One region of the Nonomuraea sp. NPDC059007 genome, then DNA from elsewhere that is predicted to be linked to it. Evidence: riboswitches for the same ligand, from Rfam matches in the RefSeq annotation. Region 1 holds a riboswitch; each other region holds the start of a gene.
What was found. A riboswitch is a leader RNA that binds a small molecule or an ion and turns the genes downstream of it on or off. The one in region 1 is predicted to bind thiamine pyrophosphate.
Positions count from the first base shown of each region.

Region 1 (5,671 bases):
GTGATCTTCATCGAACAGAACTTCGGCCCGCACATACTGCAGAAATGCGCGGTCTTGGCGGGCTCGGCCGGGAGCGTCGCGTCGTGGAACGACCGGGCCGTCACCGGGTCCAGCGACAGGTTGAACTGGTCCTCCCAGCGGAACTCGAAGCGGGCGTCCGACAGCGCGTCGTCCCACTCCTGCGCCCGGGGGTGCCCCTTGGCGAGGTCGGCGGCATGGGCCGCGATCTTGTAGGTGATGACGCCGGTCTTGACATCGTCCTTGTCCGGCAGGCCCAGATGCTCCTTGGGGGTGACGTAGCAGAGCATGGCGGTGCCGTACCAGCCGATCATCGCGGCGCCGATGCCCGAGGTGATGTGGTCGTAGCCCGGCGCGACGTCGGTCACCAGCGGGCCCAGCGTGTAGAACGGGGCGTCGTCGCAGATCTCGCGCTGCAGGTCCACGTTCTCCTTGATCTTGTGCATGGGCACGTGGCCGGGCCCCTCGATCATGACCTGCACGTCGTGCGCGCGGGCGATCTTCGTCAGCTCGCCCAGCGTGCGCAGCTCAGCGAACTGCGCCTCGTCGTTGGCGTCGGCGATCGAGCCGGGCCGCAGGCCGTCCCCGAGCGAGAAGGCCACGTCGTAGCTCGCCAGCAGCTCGCACATCTCCTCGAAGTGCTCGTAGAGGAAGCTCTCCCGGTGGTGGGCCAGGCACCACGCCGCCATGATCGAGCCGCCGCGCGAGACGATGCCGGTCTTGCGCCGCGCGGTCAGCGGCACGTACGCCAGCCGTACCCCCGCGTGCACGGTCATGTAGTCGACGCCCTGCTCGCACTGCTCGACCAGCGTGTCCCGGTAGACCTCCCACGACAGGTCGGCCGCCACGCCGCCGACCTTCTCCAGCGCCTGGTAGATCGGGACGGTCCCGATCGGCACCGGCGCGTTCCTGATGATCCACTCGCGGGTGGTGTGAATGTTGCGGCCGGTGGACAGGTCCATCACGGTGTCGGCGCCCCACCGGGTGGCCCAGGTCATCTTCTCCACCTCCTCGGAGATCGAGGAGGCGACCGCGGAGTTGCCGATGTTGGCGTTGATCTTCACGTGGAAGTTGCGGCCGATGACCATCGGCTCGCTCTCCGGATGGTTGACGTTGGCCGGGATGATCGCCCGACCGGCCGCCACCTCCTTGCGCACGAACTCGCCGCTCACTCCTTCCCTGACCGCGACGAACTCCATCTCCTTGGTGACCACGCCCCGCCGCGCGTAGGCGAGCTGGGTCACCGGCGCCCCGGTGGCCCGCAGCGGCTTGCGCCCGTCGCCGGGGAAGACCTCGGTGTTCGCGCGGGCCCAGGCCTGCTGCTCCTTGAAGCCGTCGTCGATGGGCCGCACCTGGCGGCCGCCGTAGCGGGCGACGTCGCCGCGTTCGAGCACCCACACCTCCCGCGACCGCGGCAGGCCCCGCGTGATGTCGGGGTTGTCCGGCCCGGAGGTGTCGTACAGCTCCACCGACGTCCCGTTCGACAGGTGCACCCGCCGCATGGGGACCCGCAGATCACCGAGATGGATCTTGGAAAAGCGCGCGTCACTCATCGCGCAAACTCCCTTCGCCGGCATTACCCGGATCAGGTTCTGGCGGTCGGCGGCTGCTCCAGCCGTCCTCTCAGCCCGTTGCACCGGGCTCCCGCGTTCGGACCGCGCCACCGTACCCCGGCGACCCGGGGTACGCACAAGACCCTTTACAGCGGCGGCTCGTCGATCCGCCGCCTCTCCTCGTAGACCGTCGTCGTACGGCGCGCGTGCGGGTCCTCGTAGATCGGCTCCTCGATCACCCTGCGGGTAACGTGCATCCGGTACAGACCGAACAGCAACCCGGCCAGACCACCGATCATGAGGACGACGCCGATCACATTGATGTCAAGACCGGCGAGGTCGAACTCGACCGCCCAGGTCAGGATCGCGCCGAGCATGATGAGGATGATGCCTCCGGCGATTGTCATAATGCACCTCCAGAGGAAACACCTATCCCCATGTCGAAGAACAAACCTGTCGTCGTGATCGGGCTCATGGGCTCGGGCAAGACGACCGTCGGCAAACTGCTGGCCCGCGAGCTGGGCGTGCCGCTCAGCGACAGCGACCCGTACCTGCGCGGACGCTACGGCGCCAGCGCCGCCGAGATCGCGAAGGCGGAGGGCGCGGACGTGCTGCACCGGAGGGAGGCCGAGCACGTGCTCCACGCGCTGACCGAGCCGCCCCAGGTGATCGCGGCGGCGGCCAGCACCGTGGAGGACCCGCGGGTACGCGAGGCGCTGCGCGCGGCCTTCGTGGTCTGGCTGGACGCCCCCGACGAGATCCTGGCCCAGCGGATGCGCTCGTCCGACCACCGCCCGGAGTTCTCGCCCTCCGCCATGCGGGCGCGGCGCGGGCCGTACTTCCTGCAGCTCGCCGACCTGCGGCTCGACGTCTCCACGGCCACCCCGGAAAACACGGCGACAACCATTTACGAGGCTCTATAAATTAGGGAAATGTTCGCGAACAAACCCACCCTCGCCGGTGACCGGGTGACCCTCGTACCCGTCGGGCCCGAGCACGTCGAGGGCCTGATCGAGCTGTGCGACGACCCCGAGGTCGCCCGGCTCACGGGCTCCCACACCCACGACGGGATCTCCCCCAAGGCGGCCCTGGAGTGGTACACCACGCGACGCGACCACGAGGACCGGCTCGACCTGGCCATCATGGCCGCGGACGGGTACGTCGGCGAGGTCGTGCTCAACGAGCTCGACAAGGACAACCTGTCGTGCAACCTGCGCATCGCGCTGGTCGGCGCGCGGGCGTTCGGCAAGGGTTACGGCACCGAGGCCATCCGCCTGGTGCTCGGCCACGCCTTCGCCACGACCCCTCTGCACCGCATCGAGCTGGGCGTATACGATTTCAACGACCGCGCCAAGCACGTCTACGAGAAGGTCGGCTTCGTGCGGGAGGGCGTGCAGCGTGACGCGCTGCTGTGGGAGGGACAGTGGTACGACTCGGTGACGATGTCCGTGCTGCGGACGGAGTGGAAACCCCTGTCATAATGATCATGACGCACGGGTCCCTCGAGGCGCGCGAGGGACCTGTGGCGTTGCCGCTGCCAACCAATTCCGCGTTGTGCGCATCTAAGGGGCAGTGACGATGCGCTTGGTGCCCGGTGACCCCGAACGGCTTGGCGGCTACTGGCTGGCCGGCCGGCTCGGCGCGGGCGGCCAGGGCGTCGTCTACGACGCCTACGACGCCGAGGGCCGCCGCTTCGCGGTGAAGGTCCTGCACGGCGGGCTGAGCGGGCAACTGGCCAAGGAGGCGGCGGCGACCGGCCGGGTGGCCTCCTTCTGCACCGCCCGCGTGGTCGAGGCCAGGCTGGACGCCGAGCGGCCGTACATCGTCAGTGAGTTCGTCGAGGGCCCCAACCTGCGCCAGGCGCTCGAACGCCACGGCCCCTACTCCGGCGACTCCCTGCTCAGGCTGGCCGTCGCGCTGGCCACCGCGCTGGCCGCCGTCCACAGCTCGGGCGTGGTGCACCGCGACCTCAAGCCGGAGAACGTGCTGCTCGGTCCGGACGGGCCGCGGGTGATCGACTTCGGCGTCGCGCGTACCACCGACGGGGCGAGCACGAGCTTCATCGGCGGCACCCCCACCTACATGGCGCCCGAGGTCTTCACCGGCCGCCGCGCCGGGCCGCCCGCCGACGTGTTCGCCTGGGGCGGGGTGGTGCTGTTCGCCGCCACCGGCGAGGACCCGTTCCAGGCCGAGAGCCTCGGCGGCGTCATGCACCGGGTGCTCACGGTCGACCCCGACCCCGGCGACGTGGCCGAGCCGCTGCGCTCGCTGGTCGCCCGCGCGCTGGCCAAGGACCCCGCCGCGCGCCCGACCGCCCCCGAACTGCTGCTCGGGCTGCTGGGCAGCGCGGAGCCGAGCGCCGGCGCGGAGCTGGCGGCCGAGGTCAAGCCGCCGGACGGCCTCGGCGGCGAGCGGCCGCTGGGCGAGGTCGCCGAGGAGGTCTACGCCGCGCTCACCCCCGAGCAGCAGCGCGCCGTGCCCGGCCTGCTGCTGCGGATGCTCGACGGCGAGACGCTCCGCCGCATCCCGCGCGACGAGGCCGAGGACCTCGGCGTGCTGGCCCACTTCGCGGAGGCCGGTCTCCTGGTACGGCGCAGCCTCAAGGTCGCCCCCGAGGACACCGAGACCGGCAGGCTCGTGGCCGTCTCCGACGACCTGGTCGCCCCGGCCAGCGCCGCGCTCTACCACGCCTGGCCCAGGCTGCGCTCCTGGGTGGCCGACGACCGCGACGGCCTGGCCGTGCACGGCAGGCTGCGCGGCGCCGCCCTCCACTGGCAGGCCCACCGCCGCCGCGCCGCCGACCTCTACCACGGCAGCGCCCTGGACACCGCGCTCGGCTGGGCCGCCACCACCCGCCGCCACCTGGACCTCAACGCCCTCGAACGCGACTTCCTCGACCGCAGCGCCGCGCAGGCCAGGCGGCGCGGGCGCCGGCGCGGGCTGGCCCTGGCCGCGATGGCGGCGCTGCTGGCGGTCGCCGTCTCGGCGTCGGTGCTGGCCGTACGGCAGAGCCAGGACCTCAGCGAGCAGCTCGCGCAGGCCAACGCGCGGGCGGTGGCGGCCAGGGCGGAGGCGATGCGCGCGACGGACCCGCGGGCGGCGATGCGGCTGAGCGTGGCGGCCTGGAGCCTGTCGCCGGTCTTCGAGGCCAGGACCGCGCTGCAGCATTCGCTGGCCCAGCCGGAGGTGAGCGTGTTCACCGATCCGGAGATCGTGCCGTCGGCCGCCTACCACCTGGCCTTCGACGGCAAGAGCCTGCTCAAGCGGGCCGGCGACCAGGTCGTCACCTGGGACATCGCCACCGGCAGGGCGACCGGCAGGGCCAGGGTGCCGGGCGGGCAGGTCGAGGCGATCAGCGACGACGGCGCCAGGGCGGCAGTCTCCGACGGCTCGACGGTACGCACGGTCGAGCTGGCCACGGGCAGGCAGGTCGGCGCCGCCCGCCCGCAGGGCGACGCGGTGGAACTGCTGGCCGGTGGCCGCTTGCTGGCCCTGTCCGCCGGGGGCAGGACCGAGCTCTACCCCGCCGACGGCGCGCCGCTGCCGCTCGATCTGACGGGCCGGACCTACGCCGTCTCCCGCGACGGCCGCTGGGCCGCGCTGGGCTCCGCCGAGGACGGCGGCCGGGCCGAGCTGTGGGACCTGCGCTCCCGCAAGCGCACCGCCACCGTGCAGGTGGACGTGCCGGTCGCCAAGAGCGGGGCGGAGCTGCCACTGGCCTTCAGCCCGGACGGCTCCCAACTGGCCGTCACCGGCTCCACGGGGATCACGCTCGTCGACACCGCCACCGGCGGGCGCCGCCTGCTGCCGAGCAGGGGCGGCTCGCTGCTGCCCGTGGTCTTCAGCCCGGACGGCAGGTTCCTGGCCGAGCGGCTGGAGGACCAGGCCCAGCTCTGGCGGGTGGCCGACGCCGGCATCCTCGGCCAGTACCCCGTCAGGCAGGCCGATGCCGCGCTCGCCTTCTCCGGCGACGGCCGCGCGCTGCGCTACGTGAAGGGCTCGGGCTCGGTCGTCTCCGTCGACGTCTCCAGCGCGGTCGAGCTGACGCCCGACGAGGAGGCCGTCAGCATGGGCATGGCCCGGCTCTCCCCCGGCGGCAG
Region 1 is NZ_JBHYJD010000001.1:353,372-359,042, forward strand. Features, by position in the region: gene thiC (phosphomethylpyrimidine synthase ThiC) at 1-1,571, opposite strand, end outside; TPP riboswitch at 1,564-1,676, opposite strand; gene ACFWY5_RS01555 (DUF6458 family protein) at 1,718-1,978, opposite strand; gene ACFWY5_RS01560 (shikimate kinase) at 2,009-2,494, shown strand; gene ACFWY5_RS01565 (GNAT family N-acetyltransferase) at 2,504-3,052, shown strand; gene ACFWY5_RS01570 (protein kinase) at 3,150-5,671, shown strand, end outside.

Region 2 (5,671 bases), on a different contig from region 1:
GCCAAAACGGTTCTGCAGAAGATGATGGCGGTGCCGTACGGGACGACCACGACCTACGGCGAGATCGCCGAGCGCATCGGCCGGCCGCGCGCGCTGCGTGCGGTCGGGAACGCGCTCGCCCAGAATCCCGTCTGCGTGATCGTCCCGTGTCACCGGATCGTGCAGGCCGACGGCGAACTCGGCGACTACGCCGGAGGCGCCGCCGCCAAGCGCCACCTCCTGACCGTCGAGAGCCGCTGACTCACTTCACCGCCGCCCGCCCGCGCGACCGGCTGAGCAGTCCGATCAGCAGCGTCACCAGCGCCGCCACGATGGCGCCGCCGAGCGCGCCGTTCATCCACGGCTGGCGTACGGCATCGCGCAACGGCAGCCAGATCGCGTCCCATGCCGCGACCGTCGGCGTGCTCGTGGTCACCCAGTAGGCGGCGAAGCCCAGCGCCCACGGGATCAGCATCGACCAGCGGGCCGGCGCGTTCTCCGCGGTGTTCCACCGGGTGCCGCCGCCCAGCAGGAAGTAGTCGACCGCGAGCACCGCGAACATCGGCACGAAGACCGCGCCGATCACCCCGAGGAAGGCGCCGTAGGAGGTGACGTCGACGGCCAGCGCGATCGCGACCGTCAGCACGCCGATGGCGGTGGAGAAGATCCGCCGGTCCACCCTCGGCATGAGGTTCTGCAGGGAGACGGTCGTGGAGTACACGTTCGCGAACGACTGGTCGGTCTCGCGCAGCACCAGGATGGCGAAGAACAGCGCGCCCAGCGGCGCCGCCACGAACGGCGCGAACACCGCGGTGGAGTCGGCCGCGACCGCCGAGGCCCCGGCCAGCGCGACCGCGTAGACGCCCAGGCCCAGGCAGGCGATCTGGGCCAGCGTGTAGCCGCCCACGACGCCGGTGAAGGCGGCCCTGCTGGAGCGCGAGTGCCGCGCGAAGTCGGCGGCCAGCGGCACCCACGAGATCGACAGCGCGATCACGTAGTCGACGGCCGGGGCGAACGCGGTCCAGTCGCCACCGGTCTGGGGCGGCGCCTTGCCCAGGAAGTCCACGGCGAACCAGACCATCGCGATGATCACGCCGATCGTGACGTACCTGCGCAGCAGCCTGATCGCGCCCAGCGGCCAGATCGTCAGCGCCGTGGTGATCGCTCCGGCGACCAGCACCCAGACGGCGTACGGCACCGCCGTACCGAAGATGGCCATCGCGCCGTTGGAGATGACCCAGAGCTCGAACGCGCCCCAGCCGATCATCTGGACGATGTTGAGCACGGTCGGGATGTAGGACAGCTTGGCGCCGAACAGCCCGCGCAGCAGGACCATCGCCGGTTTGCCCGTCTGGGTGCCGGGGATGGCCGACAGGCCCACCATGGCGGTGCCGATCAGGCTGCCGACCGCGGTGGCGGTGAGCGCCGCCGCCAGGCTCAGCGGCGCGTCGCCGAGGGGGTTGAGCAGCAGCAGCGCGCCGGAGAAGCCCAGCAGGCTGACCGCGAGGTTGGCCCACAGCGCGCCCTGGTCGAGCACGCCGAGGGTTTTCGGCGTGGCCCCGTCCAGGGTCAGGGCCACCTCCGAGTGGTGGGGGTCATCAGAGTGGTGTGATCCATCGACGACACGCGTCATCGTGAACGCTCCCTACGCCGGCATTACCCGGTCAGGTTCATGCGGTCGGCAATGCGTGGGGATTGCCCTCTCAGCCCGGCCGTGCCCGAGCTCCCGCGCTTATGTAAGTTTCAGGCGGATTATGCCATTCGCCCGGCAGGTGGCAAGACACCGGGCGGTCCTGAGGCCTGGGAGAATGGGTACATGACGGTTCCCGAGATCGAGGCCAAGGACGTGCCCGCGGGCGCGTACCTGCTGGACGTGCGTGAGCAGGGCGAGTGGGTGGCGGGGCACGCGCCCGACGCCGTGCACATCCCCATGGGCGAGCTGCAGTCCCGTCTCGACGAGGTGCCCGCCGGGCAGCCCGTGTACGTGGTGTGCCGGGTGGGCGGTCGTTCGGCGCACGCGGCGGCCTGGCTCAACCATGTCGGCCGCGAGGCGGTCAACGTGGGCGGCGGCATGCAGTCGTGGGAGGCGGCCATGCGGCCGATGGTGAGCGAGAGCGGCCAGGAGCCGTTCGTGGCCTGACCCCCGAATGCCAGGTCCGACCGCCGCCAGCATCGGGAGGGCGGCCGGGAGAGCATCGGAGCATGGGATACGAGATCAGCGCCATCGACCCGGTGATCGTGCGCGAGCTGCTCCGGGCGGACGACGCGGGCCGGGCGCCCCGCTTCAGCATCGACGAGGAGGGCGGCGCGCCGCTGCGGTGCTGCCTGCGCAAGGCGGCGGCGGGCGAGCGGATCGCCCTGGTGTCGTACGCGCCGCTGCGCCGCTGGGCCGCCGAGACCGGCGCCGACCCCGGGCCCTATGACGAGCTGGGGCCCATTTTCGTCCACGCCGAGCCGTGCGAGGGACCCGGCACGACCGCTTGGCCCGCCGCCCACACCGCCCAGCGGGTCCTGCGTGCCTACACCGCCGACGGGCGCATCCACGGCGGCCGTCTCCTGCCCGAGGGCGCCGACCCCGAGGTGGCGCTCAAGGAGGTGTTCTCCGATCCCGAGGTGGCGTTGGTGCACGTTCGGGCGGTCGAGTACGGCTGCTTCCAGTTCGCCGCCCACCGGGCTACTTGAGCAGGCGCGACAGACGGCGGTCGGCGAGCGGCTTGCCGCCCGTCTGGCAGGTCGGGCAGTACTGCAGCGAGGAGTCGGCGAACGAGACCTCCCTGATGGTGTCGCCGCACACGTCGCAGGGCTGCCCGGCCCGGTTGTGCACGCGCAGGCCCGACTTCTTCTCCGCCTTCAGGTCCTTGGCCGCCACCCCGTGCGCCCGCTCGACCGCCTCGCGCAGCGTGGCGACGATCGCCTCGTGCAGATCGGCCACCTGCGCGTCGGTCAGCGAGGCCGCGATCTTGAACGGGGACATCTTGGCCGCGTGCAGCACCTCGTCGGAGTAGGCGTTGCCGATGCCCGCGATCACCTTCTGGTCGCGCAGAAGACCTTTGATCTGGGTACGGTTGCCACCCACGATCCCCTTCAGCACGTCCACGGTGAAGGTGTCGGCCAGCGGGTCGGGGCCGAGCGAAGCGATACCCGGCACTTCATCCGGATTTTTCGTGACATAGACGGCCAGGCGCTTCTGCGTGCCCGCCTCCGTCAGCTCGAACCCGGGGGCCAGGCCCTCGTCGTCGGGCGCCAGCCGTACCCGGACCGCCAGCGGGCCCTTGCCCGGACGGACCGGCTTCGCGCCCGAGAGGTCGTCCTTCCAGCGCAGCCACCCGGCGCGCGCCAGATGGATGATCAGGTGCAGACCGTCACAGTCGAGGTCGAGGAACTTGCCGTGCCGCGCCACGCCGGTCACGGTGAGCCCGCCGAGCGCGCTGACAGGCGGATCGAAAGTCTTGAGCGCCTGGAAGGCGACCACGTCGACGGCCAGGATCGTCCGGCCCACAGCCCGCTCACGCAGGAAATCGGTGAGCGACGCCACTTCTGGAAGTTCGGGCATGCATCCAGATTATGGTCCACAGGCTGTGGAAAACACGGCGCTAGGGTCAAGGTATGAACGTGACGATCGCCGAAGAAGTCCTCCTTCTCGCCCACAGCGAAGAAGAGGGCAAGCAGCTCATCCCCGGCACCCAGCTGGACACCGCGCTGGGCGGCGCCATCCTCGCCGAGCTGGCGATCAACGACCGGCTGGAACTCTCGGACAAGAAGGTGTCCGTCAAGAACGCCGCCCCGCTCGGCGACCCCGAACTCGACGCCGTCCTCGCCCGCATGGCCGAGGACGGCAAGGCCCGCCGCCCGGTGTGGTGGGTGCAGAAGCTGTACTCCGGCAAACTCCGCAAGCGTCTTCTGGAACGGCTGGCCGCCGCCGAAGTCCTGAGCGAGGAGCGGGCCAAGGTGCTCGGCCTGTTCCCCACGTCCCGCTGGCCCGAGGTGGACGGACGGGTCGAGGCCGAGATCCGCGCCCGGGTCGCCGCCGTGCTGGGCGGCGCCGAACCCGACGCGCGCACCGCCGTCCTGATCGCGGTCCTGCACGCCGCCAACGTGGACCGCAAGGCTTTCCCGGGGGCCGACAGGAAGCGGGTCAAGGAGATCGCCGAGGGACAGTGGGCGGGCGACGCGGTGGCCAAGACCATCGCCGCCATCAACTCGGTCATCTTGATCACGGCCACCACGGCCGCGATAACCGCCACCACAACAACCTGACCCAACCCACCCGCCCAGACCTCATGCGCCAGGAGACCCACCGGGATCCGGAAGCCCCAATCAGGGCAGGGTGTCCTGCCGAGCCGCGTGCCCACGGTGCGGTCGTTGCGGCGGGCCGCCCGCGCGCCCTGCCTGCCGTGTCCCTGGACGGAGGGCCAGGGGCTACGGCGGGTGGGGTGGGGGCGGCGGAGCCGTAACGGATAAGCGCGCCCTTTAGAGAGAAGTACGGTCAGTTGGCGTCGAGGATGTCCTTGGGGACGGGCTTGTCGGCCTTGAGGGCGTTGAAGAGGGCCAGCGCCTTCTGGGTGTCCCACTTGACGGCCGTGCCGCCGCCGGCGATCTCGTTGCCGCCGAACGGCACCACCGTGGTCACCGGGCTGTCGCCCATCGCCAGCCCCAGCGACAACATGTCGAACGCCCCCGTCGAGCCGTCCACCACGACCGCGTCCGTCGCGCTGGCCGCCAGCGGGATCGAGGTGAACGGGTTGATCAGCACCCCGGGGCTCGCGGCCTTCTTCACCACCGCGCCCAGGAACTGCCGCTGCCTCTTGGTCCGCTCGAAGTCCGGCAGCGCGCCGCCCTTGCGGGTGCGGACGTAGCCGAGCGCCTCGCCGCCGGTCAGCTCCTGCTTGCCCTTCTTGAGGTTGAGCCCGGCCTTGGGGTCGTTGATGTCGGCCCGCACGTTGATCTCGACACCGCCGATGGCGTCCACGATGTCCACGAACCCGGCGAAGCCGATCTCCATGTAGTTGTCGATGCGCAGGCCGGTGACGTTCTCGAGGGTTCTGACGAGCAGCTTCGGCCCGCCGATGGTGTAGGCGGCGTTGAGCTTGTTGCGGCCCTTGCCGGGGATGGTGACCGCCGAGTCGCGCGGCAGGCTCACCAGCGTCGCCTTGTCGCTGCCCTCGGGGACGTGCAGCAGCATCATGGAGTCGGTGCGCTGCCCGGCGGCGCGGCCGGTGGCGAGCTTCTTGCGCTGGGCGGCGGACAGGCCCTTGCGGCTGTCGGAGCCGACCAGCAGCCAGTTGGTGCCGGGGGTGTCGGCGGGACGGCCCTCGTAGTCGTCGAGTACGCCCGGAATGCCGGTGAGCCGGGAATTGACCCAGAAGAACATGCCGATGGCCGCCACCAGCAGCAACACCAGCAGGCCCGCCACGCTCAGCGCGATGATCTTGCCGATGGGGCGGCGCCGCCCGGTGCGGGGCGGCTTGGCCGGTGGACGGTTGAACGGTCCGCCACCGCCCTGATGGACGGCCGTGGGCGGCACCTCGCCCCCGCCGCCGCCGCGTCCCTTCAGCGGCTTCACCGGGCTGTTGCCGGGGCGCTCGCGGCCGTAGACTCGCCCGGCAGAGCGCGGCGGCTCGGCCGGCGATGGCGGGAACTGCTGCGCCGGAGCTCCGGCCGACCGCATGCCGTCATCAGGCCGGCTCGGCAA
Region 2 is NZ_JBHYJD010000006.1:321,931-327,601, forward strand. Features, by position in the region: gene ACFWY5_RS12780 (methylated-DNA--[protein]-cysteine S-methyltransferase) at 1-240, shown strand, start outside; gene ACFWY5_RS12785 (purine-cytosine permease family protein) at 242-1,612, opposite strand; TPP riboswitch at 1,605-1,719, opposite strand; gene ACFWY5_RS12790 (rhodanese-like domain-containing protein) at 1,796-2,119, shown strand; gene ACFWY5_RS12795 (DUF1203 domain-containing protein) at 2,182-2,661, shown strand; gene ACFWY5_RS12800 (Fpg/Nei family DNA glycosylase) at 2,654-3,532, opposite strand; gene ACFWY5_RS12805 (GPP34 family phosphoprotein) at 3,586-4,236, shown strand; gene ACFWY5_RS12810 (LCP family protein) at 4,466-5,671, opposite strand, start outside.
Region 2: another riboswitch for thiamine pyrophosphate. It lies ahead of ACFWY5_RS12785 (purine-cytosine permease family protein); the one in region 1 lies ahead of thiC (phosphomethylpyrimidine synthase ThiC).

Region 3 (5,671 bases), on a different contig from region 1:
CGTGATCACGGGAAGCGGCCCTCTCCATCTTCATTCTACCAGGCTCGTGTCTCCCAGCGACTCCAGCAAGGTGCGCAGCAGCCCGGCCAGCTGATCGCGCTCGGCGGGACCGAGGGCGGCCAGCAGGCGTTCCTCGTTGTCCACGTGCGCCCCGACGAGCCGGTCGACCAGCTCCAGCCCCTGCGGCGTGAGCCGGATCCGCACCGATCTGCGGTCGCCGCTGGCCCTGACGCGTTCGACGAGGTCCTTGGCCTCCATGCGGTCGATCCGGTTGGTGATGGCGCCCGAGGTGACCATGGCCGCCTTGAGCAGTTCCCCCGCGCTCAGCTCGTACGGCGCGCCGGACCTGCGCAGCGTGGCCAGCACGTCGAACTCCCATCGCTCCAGCCCGTGCTCCTGGAAGAACGTCTTGAGCTCGCCCCCGAACAGCAGGCTGAGCCGGGAGACCCGGCCGATGATCCCCATCGGGGAGGGGTCGATGTCGGGGCGTTCCCTCTTCCACTGGGCCAGCAGCATGTCCACCGCGTCGCTCATGGCGAAACCTCTTAACGTTCACAGATTTAGCGTTAACAGACTTGACGTTCACACAATAAAGTGGTGATATCTCAACGTTAAGATTATCAATGAGAGGTGATCGGCGTGTCCATCGTCACGCGAGAAGAGGTCTCACTGAAGGAATGGCTGGCCGTGGCGGCCGTGGCCGTGGGCACGTTCGCCATGGTCACCGTGGAGCAGTTGCCCGTCGGCCTGCTCACCGCCATCGGCGGCTCCTTGGACATCTCCGAGGGCGCCGCCGGGCTCATGGTGACCGTGCCCGGCCTGGTCGCCTCCGCCACCGCGCCCCTGCTGCCCGTGGCGATCGGGCGGCTGGACCGGCGTACCGTGCTGATCGGGTTGCTCAGCCTGATGGTGGTGGCCAACGCGGTCTCCGTGGTCGCGCCCAACTTCGGCGTCATGCTGGCCTCCCGGTTCCTGGTCGGCATCGGGATCGGCGGGTTCTGGGCGCTCGCGGCGGGCATCGCCGTACGGCTGGTGCCGGAACGTCACGTCGCGCGGGCCACCTCGCTGGCCTTCGGCGGTGCGACCGCGGCGAACGTGCTCGGCGTCCCGGCCGGGACGCTCATCGGCGGGCTCACCGACTGGCGGGTCGCCTTCGCCGCCGTCGGCGTGCTGGCCCTGCTGGTGGTCGGCGCGCTGCTGTGGCTGCTGCCGAGGATTCCCGCCACCGCCCCCGTCCGCCTGCGCGAACTGCCGCGCCAGTTCCGCAATCCGGTCGTCCGCGCCGCCGTCATCTCCACGTTCCTCGTGGTCAGCGGCCAGTACGCGGCCTTCACCTTCATCAGCCCGATCCTGCAGAACGTCTCCGGCGTGCCCGCCGACCTGATCGGCCCGGTCCTGCTCGGCTTCGGCGTCGCCGGAGTCGTCGGCACCTTCGTCGGCTCGTCCTGGGACGTCAGGCGCCGGGTCGTCACGCTGAGCGCGACCCTGGCCGTGATCATGGTGATCTTCCCGCTGGCCGGCACCACGCCGGTGACCGGTTCGATCCTGCTGCTGATCTGGGGCCTGGCCTACGGCGGCGCCCCCGTGGCCGTGCAGACCTGGATCCTGAAGGGCGCCGGAGCCTCGGCCGAGGCGGCGACCGCGCTGAACACCACCGTCTTCAACCTGGCCATCGCCTTCGGCGCCGCGTTCGGCGGGATCGTGGCCGACAACCTGGCCATCACCGGCGCCCTCTGGTTCGGCGCCCTCCTGATGGGACTCACCGCATTGGCGGCTGTTACTGTGAGCGCGCGACGCGGGGTGCCCGACAAGGGCTGAGATCCAAACCCGTCGAACCTGATCTAGTTCGGACTAGCGAAGGGACTGTCGTGTTCACCGACGACGCCTGGACCCAAACCGCCGGCCTGCTGCGGGCCATCCACGAGCATCCGTTCAACACCGCCCTGGGCGACGGCACGCTCTCCCGCGAGCGCTTCGCCTTCTACATCGTCCAGGACGCCCGCTACCTGGAGGCGTTCGCCAAGGCCCTGGCCACCGCGGCCGTCAGGGCGGCGGACCCGGACGAGATGGCCTTCTGGTCGCAGGCCGCCCACGACGCCATCGCCGCCGAGCGCACCCTCCACGAGGGCTACATCGAGCAGTACGGCCTGACGGCCGCCGACCTGACCGGCGTGCCCACCTCGCCCACGGCCCTCGGCTACTCCTCCTGGCTGCAGGCCACCGCGCTGTCGGCGCCGTACCCGGTGCTGGCGGCGGCGGTGCTGCCCTGCTTCTGGATCTACGAGGACGTCGGCACCGCGCTGGTGGGCCGCAGCTCCGAGACCCATCCGTACCGCGCCTGGATCGCCACCTACGCCGACCCCGAGTACGCCGCGTCGGTCACGCGGGCCAAGCAGATCACCGACCGCCTCGCCGCCGAGGCCGACCCGGCGCTCCTGGAGGAGATGCGGGCCGCCTTCGTGAAGGCGGCGGAGTTCGAGTGGATGTTCTGGGACAGCGCCTGGCAACTGGAGTCCTGGCCTACCGCGAAGTGGCTTTAGCCGCCCGGATCAGCAGCACCACGACGGCGACCGAGCCGGCGGTGGTGAGCACGAGCTTGGCCCAGCTGACGGTCGTCGCCCAGGCGGGCATGGCGCCCAGGGCCGCGGCGACCAGCGTGTGCGTGTCCACGCCGGGCAGCACCGGCTCCAGGAAGCGGGCCGTGAACACCTGGCCGGGAATGATGACGACGCCGAGCACGAGCAGGATCGGCTGGAAGATCCAGGAGAGGATCCGGCCGATCCGCCTGCCGGTCAGGTTGAGCAGCGCCAGGACCACCAGGATGACGATGATCACGATCGCCAGGCCCTCGCTGCCGGCGAAGCTGATGCCGTTCCCGGTCAGCAGTTCCAGGGGCTGGTTCTGGCGGGCCATCTCGGCCTCGGCGGCCCGCTGGGCGGCGGCGCCGTAGAAGGTCACGGAGTAGATCCCCAGCAGGAACGGGACCACGGTCAGTAGCTGGATCACCGCTGCGGCGATGCGGGCGTTCATGGATGTCTCCTCGTTTTTGAACTTAGTAAAACTGTAGGACGTAGTTGAACTAAGTGCAATACGATGGCGGCATGTCGCTGACCAAGGAGCAGATCGTCCTGGCCGCCGTCGAGGTCCTGGACGCCGAGGGCGTGGCCGGCCTGAACATGCGGCGGCTCGGCGCCCAGCTCGACTCGGCCGCGACCGCCATGTACTACCACGTCAAGAGCAAGGACCGGCTCGTCGAGCTGGCCGCCGACCACGTCTTCGGCGAGATCCGGCTGCCCGACTCAGCCGCCATGGGCTGGCGCGAGGCCGCCGCCGAACTCGCCCGCGGCGCCCACGAGATGATCGTCCGCCACTTCTGGCTGATCCCGGCCATGAGCACCCATGTCATCTACGGCCCCAACAAGGCCCGCTACGACGAGCACTGCCTGGCCGTCCACGAGACGGCCGGCTTCGGCGCCGCCGACGCCGACCGGGTCGCCGCGTCGATCCTGATGTTCGTGATCGGCGCCGCGCAGGGGGAGGCGGCCGAGTCCGCCCTGCGCGCGAAGGTACGCCGCGCGGGCGCCGACGAGGAGAAGCGGATGGACGAGGCGATGGCGGAGATGGTCGAGACCGCCCAGCGCTTCCCCCGCCTGCGGGCCCGCCTGGAGCCGGACTACCCCACCGGCGGCGACGCCTTCGAGTTCGGCCTCTCGTCGCTGCTCGACGGCCTCTTCGCCCGCCTGGCTTGACCTCAACCATGCTGGAGGTTGAAGGGTAGGGGGCATGAGAGCCATTCATGTGCGCGAGTTCGGCGGCCCTGAAGTCCTGACGCCCGTCGAGGTGCCCGACCCGGTCCCCGGCGCGGGCGAGCTGGTCGTCGACCTGGCCGTCGCCGACGTCATCTATCTGGACACCCTGCTGCGCGCCGGTTGGGGCGCTGACTACTTCCCCCGCGACCTTCCCTACGTGCCCGGCGGCGGCGGAGCGGGCGTGGTGTCGGCCGTGGGCGCGGGCGTCGACCCGTCCTGGGTCGGGCGGCGGGTGGTGGCCAGGTCGTCCACCGGCTACGCCGAGCGGATCGTCGCCGCCGCCGGCGAGGTGGTCGAGATCCCGGACGGGCTGGGATTCCGGGAGGCGGCGGCCGTACTGCATGACGGGGTGACGGCGCTGCTGCTCGCCCGCGACGGGGCGATCGTTAAGGGGGAGTGGGTTCTGGTCACCGCCGCGGCGGGCGGGGCCGGGTCGCTCCTGGTGCAGCTCGCCCGCGACGCCGGTGCCCGGGTGGCCGCGGCCGCGCGGGGCGAGAAGAAGCTGGACCTGGCCCGCGAACTGGGCGCCGAGGTCGTCGTGGACTACTCGGCCGAGGACTGGCGGCAGCGCGTACGCGCGGCCACCGGCGGCGTCGACCTCGTCTTCGACGGCGTGGGCGGGGCGCTCGGGCTCGCGGCGTTCGAGACGGCGGCCGAGGGCGGGCGCTTCATCACGTACGGCACCTCCGGCGGGGAGTTCACCACCATCGACCCGGACCTCGCCGAACGGCGCCGGGTACGCGTCCACAACGCGCTGGAGGCGGGCCCGCCCGAGCAGGACGAGGTCCGCGACGTGCTGGCCCAGGCGCTCGACCTCGCCGCGAAGGGCGTCATCACGCCACGCATCGGCGCCACCTTCCCGCTGGAGCGCGCCGCCGACGCCCACGCCTCCCTCGCCGAACGCGCCACGGTCGGCAAGTCGCTGCTGCTCGTCACCTGACGTCCGGCCTGTGCCATGCGCCGTTCCACCCCCATGGAACGGCGATGTCACGCCCCACGGGATGAGCGCGCCGCCAACGGAGTGCGGCGCACCACCCCGAGGAGAACCCTTGGTCACCACCATGAGCCGCCGGTTCGTCGCCGCGATCAGCGTCCTGACGGCCACGATCGCCACGCTGATGTTGTTCGTCGCGCCCCCGGCCAACGCCCAGTCCTGCAGGACCGACAAGAACGCCGTCATCTGCCTGGGCATCACCAAGGCCGGACCCGGCATCTACGACGTGCACATCGGCATCGACGTCACCATGAGCCAGAGCGACGCCCAGGCCATCATCGACGCGCCGGGCGAGCCGTTCTCGGCCAAGACGTTCGGCGAGGACCCCGCCTTCGACAACGCCCTCTTCGCCGTCCCCGTCAGCTGGGTCTCCGCCTGGTCCGGCGGCCTCAGCGCCGAGTTCGACATCCGCGTCGGCGGCAGCCGCCTCGACGAGGACAATTCGTGGACCGACAACAAGGACGACGTGTACGCGAAGGTCTGGCTGGTCGACGCCAGGATCAACAGGACCCACGAGTACCGCTCGGTCACCCTGCACGAGCACTACGAGCGATAACAGCCCCACCCGGTGAGCCCCGAGGCACCCGCCCCGTGGCTCACCGCCGCTCCGGGAACACGATCACCAGCAGATGCCCCACCCCGTCGTCGTGCGCGATCCGGTAGTGCGTCCGCACCCGGTAGCGTCCGGGCCCGGCGATCGCCAGGTTCGGCAGCCCCGACGGCCCCGCCAAGGGATCGTGCACCACGATCGCGCCGTCCGGGCTCACGTACGCCACCTCCTTGACCCGCTCCCACCCACGCGACTCCCGCGGGGGAGCCTGGCGATACGCCTCGGTGGTGACGCAGACCGGATAGTCCGCGGCCACCT
Region 3 is NZ_JBHYJD010000017.1:203,366-209,036, forward strand. Features, by position in the region: gene ACFWY5_RS28000 (MarR family winged helix-turn-helix transcriptional regulator) at 31-534, opposite strand; gene ACFWY5_RS28005 (MFS transporter) at 640-1,818, shown strand; TPP riboswitch at 1,787-1,881, shown strand; gene tenA (thiaminase II) at 1,869-2,540, shown strand; gene ACFWY5_RS28015 (hypothetical protein) at 2,521-3,030, opposite strand; gene ACFWY5_RS28020 (TetR/AcrR family transcriptional regulator C-terminal domain-containing protein) at 3,102-3,749, shown strand; gene ACFWY5_RS28025 (zinc-binding dehydrogenase) at 3,784-4,749, shown strand; gene ACFWY5_RS28030 (hypothetical protein) at 4,859-5,359, shown strand; gene ACFWY5_RS28035 (hypothetical protein) at 5,400-5,671, opposite strand, start outside.
Region 3: another riboswitch for thiamine pyrophosphate. It lies ahead of tenA (thiaminase II); the one in region 1 lies ahead of thiC (phosphomethylpyrimidine synthase ThiC).

Region 4 (5,671 bases), on a different contig from region 1:
GCCGTCGGTGCCCTGGTCGAAGACGTGCACGACGTTGGGATGGGAGAGGCTGGCCACGGACTTGGCCTCGCCGATGAACCGGCGCACGAACGCGGGGTCCTCGGCCAGCGAGCGGTGCATGACCTTCAGCGCTACCGTGCGGTCGAGCCTGACGTCGAGCGCGAGGTAGACGGTCGCCATCCCGCCCCGGGCGATCCGGGACTCGATGCGATAGCGCCCGTCGAGCAGTCGCCCGACGAGAGGGTCCGCGGTCGTCGTGTCCACGTGGCCGAGTTTACGGTCGTTTTGCCACTGGAGGGGCCTGACCATCCGAAACCGATGCCATTACGTGGCACTCCGTCGTCACTAAGGGTGCATGGGCGAGGACGCTTCAGCATAGCGGCGGCGGGGGATGCGCCCGGCCCGGCGCGCCATCAGGCCGGCCTGAACGGCCTGCTTCATCGCCGCGGCCATGAGCTCGGGCCGCTGCGCCCTGGTCACCGCGGTGGCCAGGAGCACCGCGTCACAGCCCAGCTCCATGGCGAGTGCGGCGTCGCTGGCGGTGCCGATCCCGGCGTCCAGGATGACCGGCACGGAGGCGGCCTCGACGATGAGCTCGATGTTGTGCGGGTTGCGGATGCCGAGCCCGGAGCCGATGGGCGCGCCGAGCGGCATGACCGCCGCGCATCCGGCCTGCTCCAGGCGGCGGGCCAGAGCGGGGTCGTCGCCGATGTAGGGCAGCACCACGAACCCGTCGGCCACCAGCCGCTCCGCCGCGTCGAACGTCTCGATCGGGTCGGGCAGCAGCGTGCGCTCGTCGGCGATGACTTCGAGCTTGACCCAGTTGGTGCCGAGCGCCTCGCGGGCCAGCCGGGCGGTCAGGACCGCCTCGCCCGCGGTGAAGCACCCCGCGGTGTTGGGCAGCACCTTGATGCCGCGCTCGCGCAGCACGTCGAGCACGGAACCGGGCGCCGACGGGTCGAGCCGCCGCATCGCCACCGTGGTCAGCTCGGTGCCCGAGGCGGCCAGCGCCTGGTCGAGCACCTCCAGCGAGGGGGCGCCGCCGGTGCCCATGATGAGGCGGGAGGCGAACTTCTCCCCGCCGATGATCAGCTCATCCACCCTGCACCGCCGTCAGCACCTCGACCCGGTCGCGGTCGGCCAGCGCCGTGGTCTCCCACGAGCTGCGCGTGACCACCTCGTCGTTCACGGCCACCGCGACGCCCTTGGTGGCTTCGGTCAGCGTCCGTACGGCCTGCGCCACCGTCGTCCCGCGGGGCACCTCATGCGCGGCCCCATTGATCGTCACATTCATGAAATATCCCCCTTCGGGATGAAAATTCGGGTTGGTTCTGGAGGCGGTGGACCTAGGGCGTGAACCGGGCGGGCGAGCACAAGGACGACAGCTCGCGCTCCTCGCCCATGAGGACGGCGGCCGTGAGCGGGGCCAGCAGCACCCCGCCCCGGTGATGCCCGGTGGCCACCAGCAGCCCCGGCTCAGCACCCGGCCCGATGAGCGGCAGGTTGTCCGGCGTGCCGGGCCGCAGCCCCGCCACCACCTCCGCCAGCTCCAGCTCGGTCACCCCCGGCACCAGCTCGCGGGCGTCGCGCAGCAGCTCGTACACCCCGCCCGCGGTCACCCGGGTGTCGAACCCCAGCTCCTCCTGCGTGGCCCCCACGACCAGCTCGCCGTCGCCGCGCGGCACCAGGTAGACGGGCAGCCCGTGCACCGTGCCCCGCACGCACCTGCCCAGGAGCGGCCGCGGCGAGCGCAGGCGCAGGATCTGCCCCTTCACCGGCCGCACCGGCACCGGGGCCAGCGCGCCGCTCCACGCCCCCGCCGCCAGCACCACCCGCTCGGCGCGCAGCTCCTCCCGATCCGGCTCTGGGTACGGCTCGCCGCCGGAGTCACCCGGGCTCAGCCGTACACCCTGGACGCCCTCATCGCCGCGCAGCAGCTCGCGCACCCGCGCCCGCACGATCGGGACCCCGAGGCGCTCCAAGGCGGCCAGCAGCGCGCCGGCGACCCTGCGCGGGTCCACCCAGGCGTCGCCGGGCGCCAGGAGGCCGCCGCGCACCGACGGCGCGAGCATGGGCTCCAGGCGGCGGCACTCGCGCCCGCTGAGCCGTTCGACCCGCAGGCCCAGCTTCTCCATGAAGCCCGCGGTCTCCTCCAGGACGGCCAGGTCGTCGGCGCCGAAGGCCACGTCGAGCGTGCCGTCGGCGCGGTAGTCGAGCGCCCCGGGGCCGAGGCCCGCGTCGGCGGTCAGCTCGGCGGCGAAGGCGGGCCAGCGCGCCAGCGAGGCCGCGCCCAGGCGCAGCAACGGCTCCTCGGTGAACGTGACCTCGCTCACCGGCGCGAGCATCCCCGCCGCGGCGTGGGTGGCGCCCGAGGCGGGCGCGGGGTCGACGACGGTGACGGGCCGTCCTGAGCGGGCCAGGCGCCAGGCCACGCTGAGCCCGACGACGCCGCCGCCCACGATCACGTGCATGTCCGCTCCCTACGCCGGCATGATCCGGATCAGGTGTCTTGCGGTCGAAGGCCCGATGAAGCCTTCCTCTCAGTCCGGTTAAGGCCGGACTCCCGCGCGTCTTACGGTCCCAGCCTACGGCCTCGGCAGGCACTCCCACGAATGACCCCGGTATGGTCGGAACCGTGGATCACGTGGTGGTGGTGGGAGCCGGCCTGGCCGGAGTACGCAGCGTCGAATCGCTGCGCGGGCGCGGGTTCGAAGGAAGGATCACTCTCCTCGGCGAGGAGCGGCACCGGCCCTACGACCGTCCACCCCTGTCGAAGGCGGTGCTGCTGGGCACGAGCGACGACAGCTTCGTCGACACCGACCTGGCCGCCCTGCGGGCCGACTTCCGGCCGGGCGTGGCCGCGAAGAGCCTGCGTGAGGGCGTGGTGGAGACCACCGAGGGCGAGCTGCCCTACGACGGCCTGGTGATCGCGACGGGTTCCGAGCCGATCCGGCTGCCGGGCGAGGGCCCCCAGCTGGTGCTGCGTACGCTCGACGACGCCCACGTGCTGCGGGCCGCCCTGGTGCCCGGCGCGCGGGTGGCCGTGGTGGGCGCGGGCTGGATCGGCGCCGAGGTGGCGACCGCGGCGCGCAAGGCGGGCTGCGTGGTCACCGTGATCGAGGCGGCCGGCACGCCGCTGTCGCACGCGATCGGCGAGATGGGCGCGCGCACGCTGCCCTGGTACGAGGGCGTCGACCTGCGGCTCGACACGATGGTCAGCGAGGTCGTCGAAGGCGGCGTGGAGCTGGTCGGCGGCGAGTTCGTGCCCGCGCACGTCGTGGTCTCCGGCATCGGAGCCCGCCCGGTGCTCGAATGGCTCGCCGACGCCGACATCGACCTGCACAACGGCGTCGTCACCGACGAGCACCTGCGTACCTCCCTGCCCGGCGTGGTGGCCGTCGGCGACTGCGCCAGCTGGTGGTCGCGCCGGTTCCAGACCCGGATGCGCGTCGAACACTGGGACACCGCGCTCAACTCTCCCGACGTGGCCGCCGCCACGCTGCTGGGCGAGAAGGCGGTCTACGACCCGGTGCCGTACTTCTGGTCGGAGCAGTTCGGCCACATGCTGCAATACGCCGGATATCACCCCGCGGGCGGCCGGGTCGTGTACCGCGAGGGGGAGAAGTGGTCGGCGGTGTGGCTGACCGCGGAAGATCGGATCACCGCCGTGCTGGCCGCCGACCGGCCCCGCGACCTCGTCCAGGGCCGCCGTCTCATCGAGGCTGGCGCCCGTCTTGATGTGGAACGCCTGGTAGATCCGGATGTGACCCTACGAGATTGTGTTGTTTGAGCAAGCACTCCATGTGGTAGTTGTGGTTTCGTGACGCTTTCTGTTGCACAGATCGACCGGGAGACCGACCAGCTCGTCAGCGAGTGGCTCACTCTCCCCGAAGTGGCCGCGCGCCTGGATCTCACGATCGGGCGGGCCAAGCAACTCCTCAAAGACCACAAGCTCCTCGGCGTACGGCGAGGCAGCGGCGGGCCCCAAGTGCCCGCGGTCTTCCTCGACGGAAAGGAAGTGATGAAGGGCCTGCCAGGCACGCTCACCGTGCTGCAGGACGCCGGCTACGACGAAGCCGAAGCCCTGCGCTGGCTCTTCACCCCAGATGACTCACTGCCAGGATCGCCCGTTGACGCGATCAAGGCCGGTCGGCACACAGAGGTCAAGCGGCGTGCCCAGGCCCTCGGTTTCTGAGGCCCGCCTCTACCTCTGCACCGACGGGCGGCGAGGACGCGGCGACCTGGCCGACTTCCTCGACGCCGTGCTGGCCAACGGCGTGGACATCGTCCAGTTGCGGGAGAAGGGACTCGAGGCGCGCGAAGAGCTCGCGCTGCTCGAGGTCTTCCGCGACGCCTGCGACCGGCACGGCAAACTGCTCGCCGTCAACGACCGGGCCGACATCGCCTACGCGGCCCGCCCAGACGTGCTCCACCTGGGGCAGGACGACCTTCCAGTGACGGTCGCACGAGAGATCCTCGGCGACGACATCGTCATCGGACGGTCCACCCACTCCGCCGCGGAGGCTTCCGCCGCCGCGGTGGAGCCGGGCGTCGACTACTACTGCTGCGGCCCGATCTGGCCGACGCCGACCAAGCCCGGACGCCACGCGCCCGGACCCGCGCTGCTGAGGCACGCGGCGGCGCTCGGCACGGACCGGCCGTGGTTCGGCATCGGCGGCATCGACCTGGACAACCTCGACGAGGTGCTCTCCTACGGAGTGCGCCGCGCCGTGGTCGTCCGTGCCATCACCGAGGCGGCCGACCCCGGCGCCGCGGCGGCCGAGTTCGCCAAGCGCCTGTCCTCCTGATGCGGTAGGCGTCCGGGGCCGTGCGTCGGTCAGACGTGCGGCCCCGCCGCTCGGCCGGGTCAGGACTTGCGGGACGTGGCGGCGACGGCCAGGCCGTCCAGCGCCGCCCGCGCCTCCTCCGTGATCGGCGCCCTGGCCAGCGCCGCGAGCGCCTCGTCCAGGTAGGACGCGATCAGGTCCTCGCACTCCTGCAGCGCCCCGGTGTCGGCGATGATGCCGCGCAGCGTCGCCACCCCCTGCTCGTCGAGCGCCGGATCGCCCAGCAGGCGGCGCACGATCTGGGCGTCGTCGGAGGAGGCGGCCGCCAGCGTCTTGGCCACCAGCATCGTCCGCTTGCCCTCGCGCAGGTCGTCCCCGGCCGGCTTGCCCGTCTGCGCCGGGTCGCCGAACACGCCCAGGATGTCGTCGCGTAGCTGGAAGGCGATGCCGACGCGCCGGCCGTACTCCACGCAGAGCTCGTCGATCCACGGCTCCGCGCTGCGGGCCGCGAGCACGAGCCCGAGCCGCAGCGGCTGCTCCACCGAGTACTTGCCGCTCTTGTACAGCGCCACGCGCAGCGCCGAGTCGAAGGAGTTCTCGCCGTGGGCCTGCTCCAGCAGGTCAAGATACTGGCCGCACATCAGCTCGGTGCGCATGTGGTCGTGCAACGGCTGCGCGGCCGCCAGCGACTCCGGCGGCAGCGCGCTGGTGCGCCACATCTCGCCCGACCAGATGAGCAGCAGGTTGCCCAGCAGGATCGCGGCGCCCTCGCCGAACTGCTCGGCCGCGCCGTGCCAGCCGGCCTTTTCGTGCAGCGCCTGGAAACGGCGGTGCGCGGACGGCATGCCGCGGCGCAGATCGCTCTTGTCCATGACGTCGTCGTG
Region 4 is NZ_JBHYJD010000005.1:19,021-24,691, reverse strand. Features, by position in the region: gene pknB (Stk1 family PASTA domain-containing Ser/Thr kinase) at 1-264, opposite strand, end outside; gene ACFWY5_RS09445 (thiazole synthase) at 346-1,101, opposite strand; gene thiS (sulfur carrier protein ThiS) at 1,094-1,294, opposite strand; gene thiO (glycine oxidase ThiO) at 1,347-2,471, opposite strand; TPP riboswitch at 2,461-2,577, opposite strand; gene ACFWY5_RS09430 (NAD(P)/FAD-dependent oxidoreductase) at 2,636-3,790, shown strand; gene ACFWY5_RS09425 (Rv2175c family DNA-binding protein) at 3,821-4,195, shown strand; gene thiE (thiamine phosphate synthase) at 4,173-4,808, shown strand; gene ACFWY5_RS09415 (polyprenyl synthetase family protein) at 4,868-5,671, opposite strand, start outside.
Region 4: another riboswitch for thiamine pyrophosphate. It lies ahead of thiO (glycine oxidase ThiO); the one in region 1 lies ahead of thiC (phosphomethylpyrimidine synthase ThiC).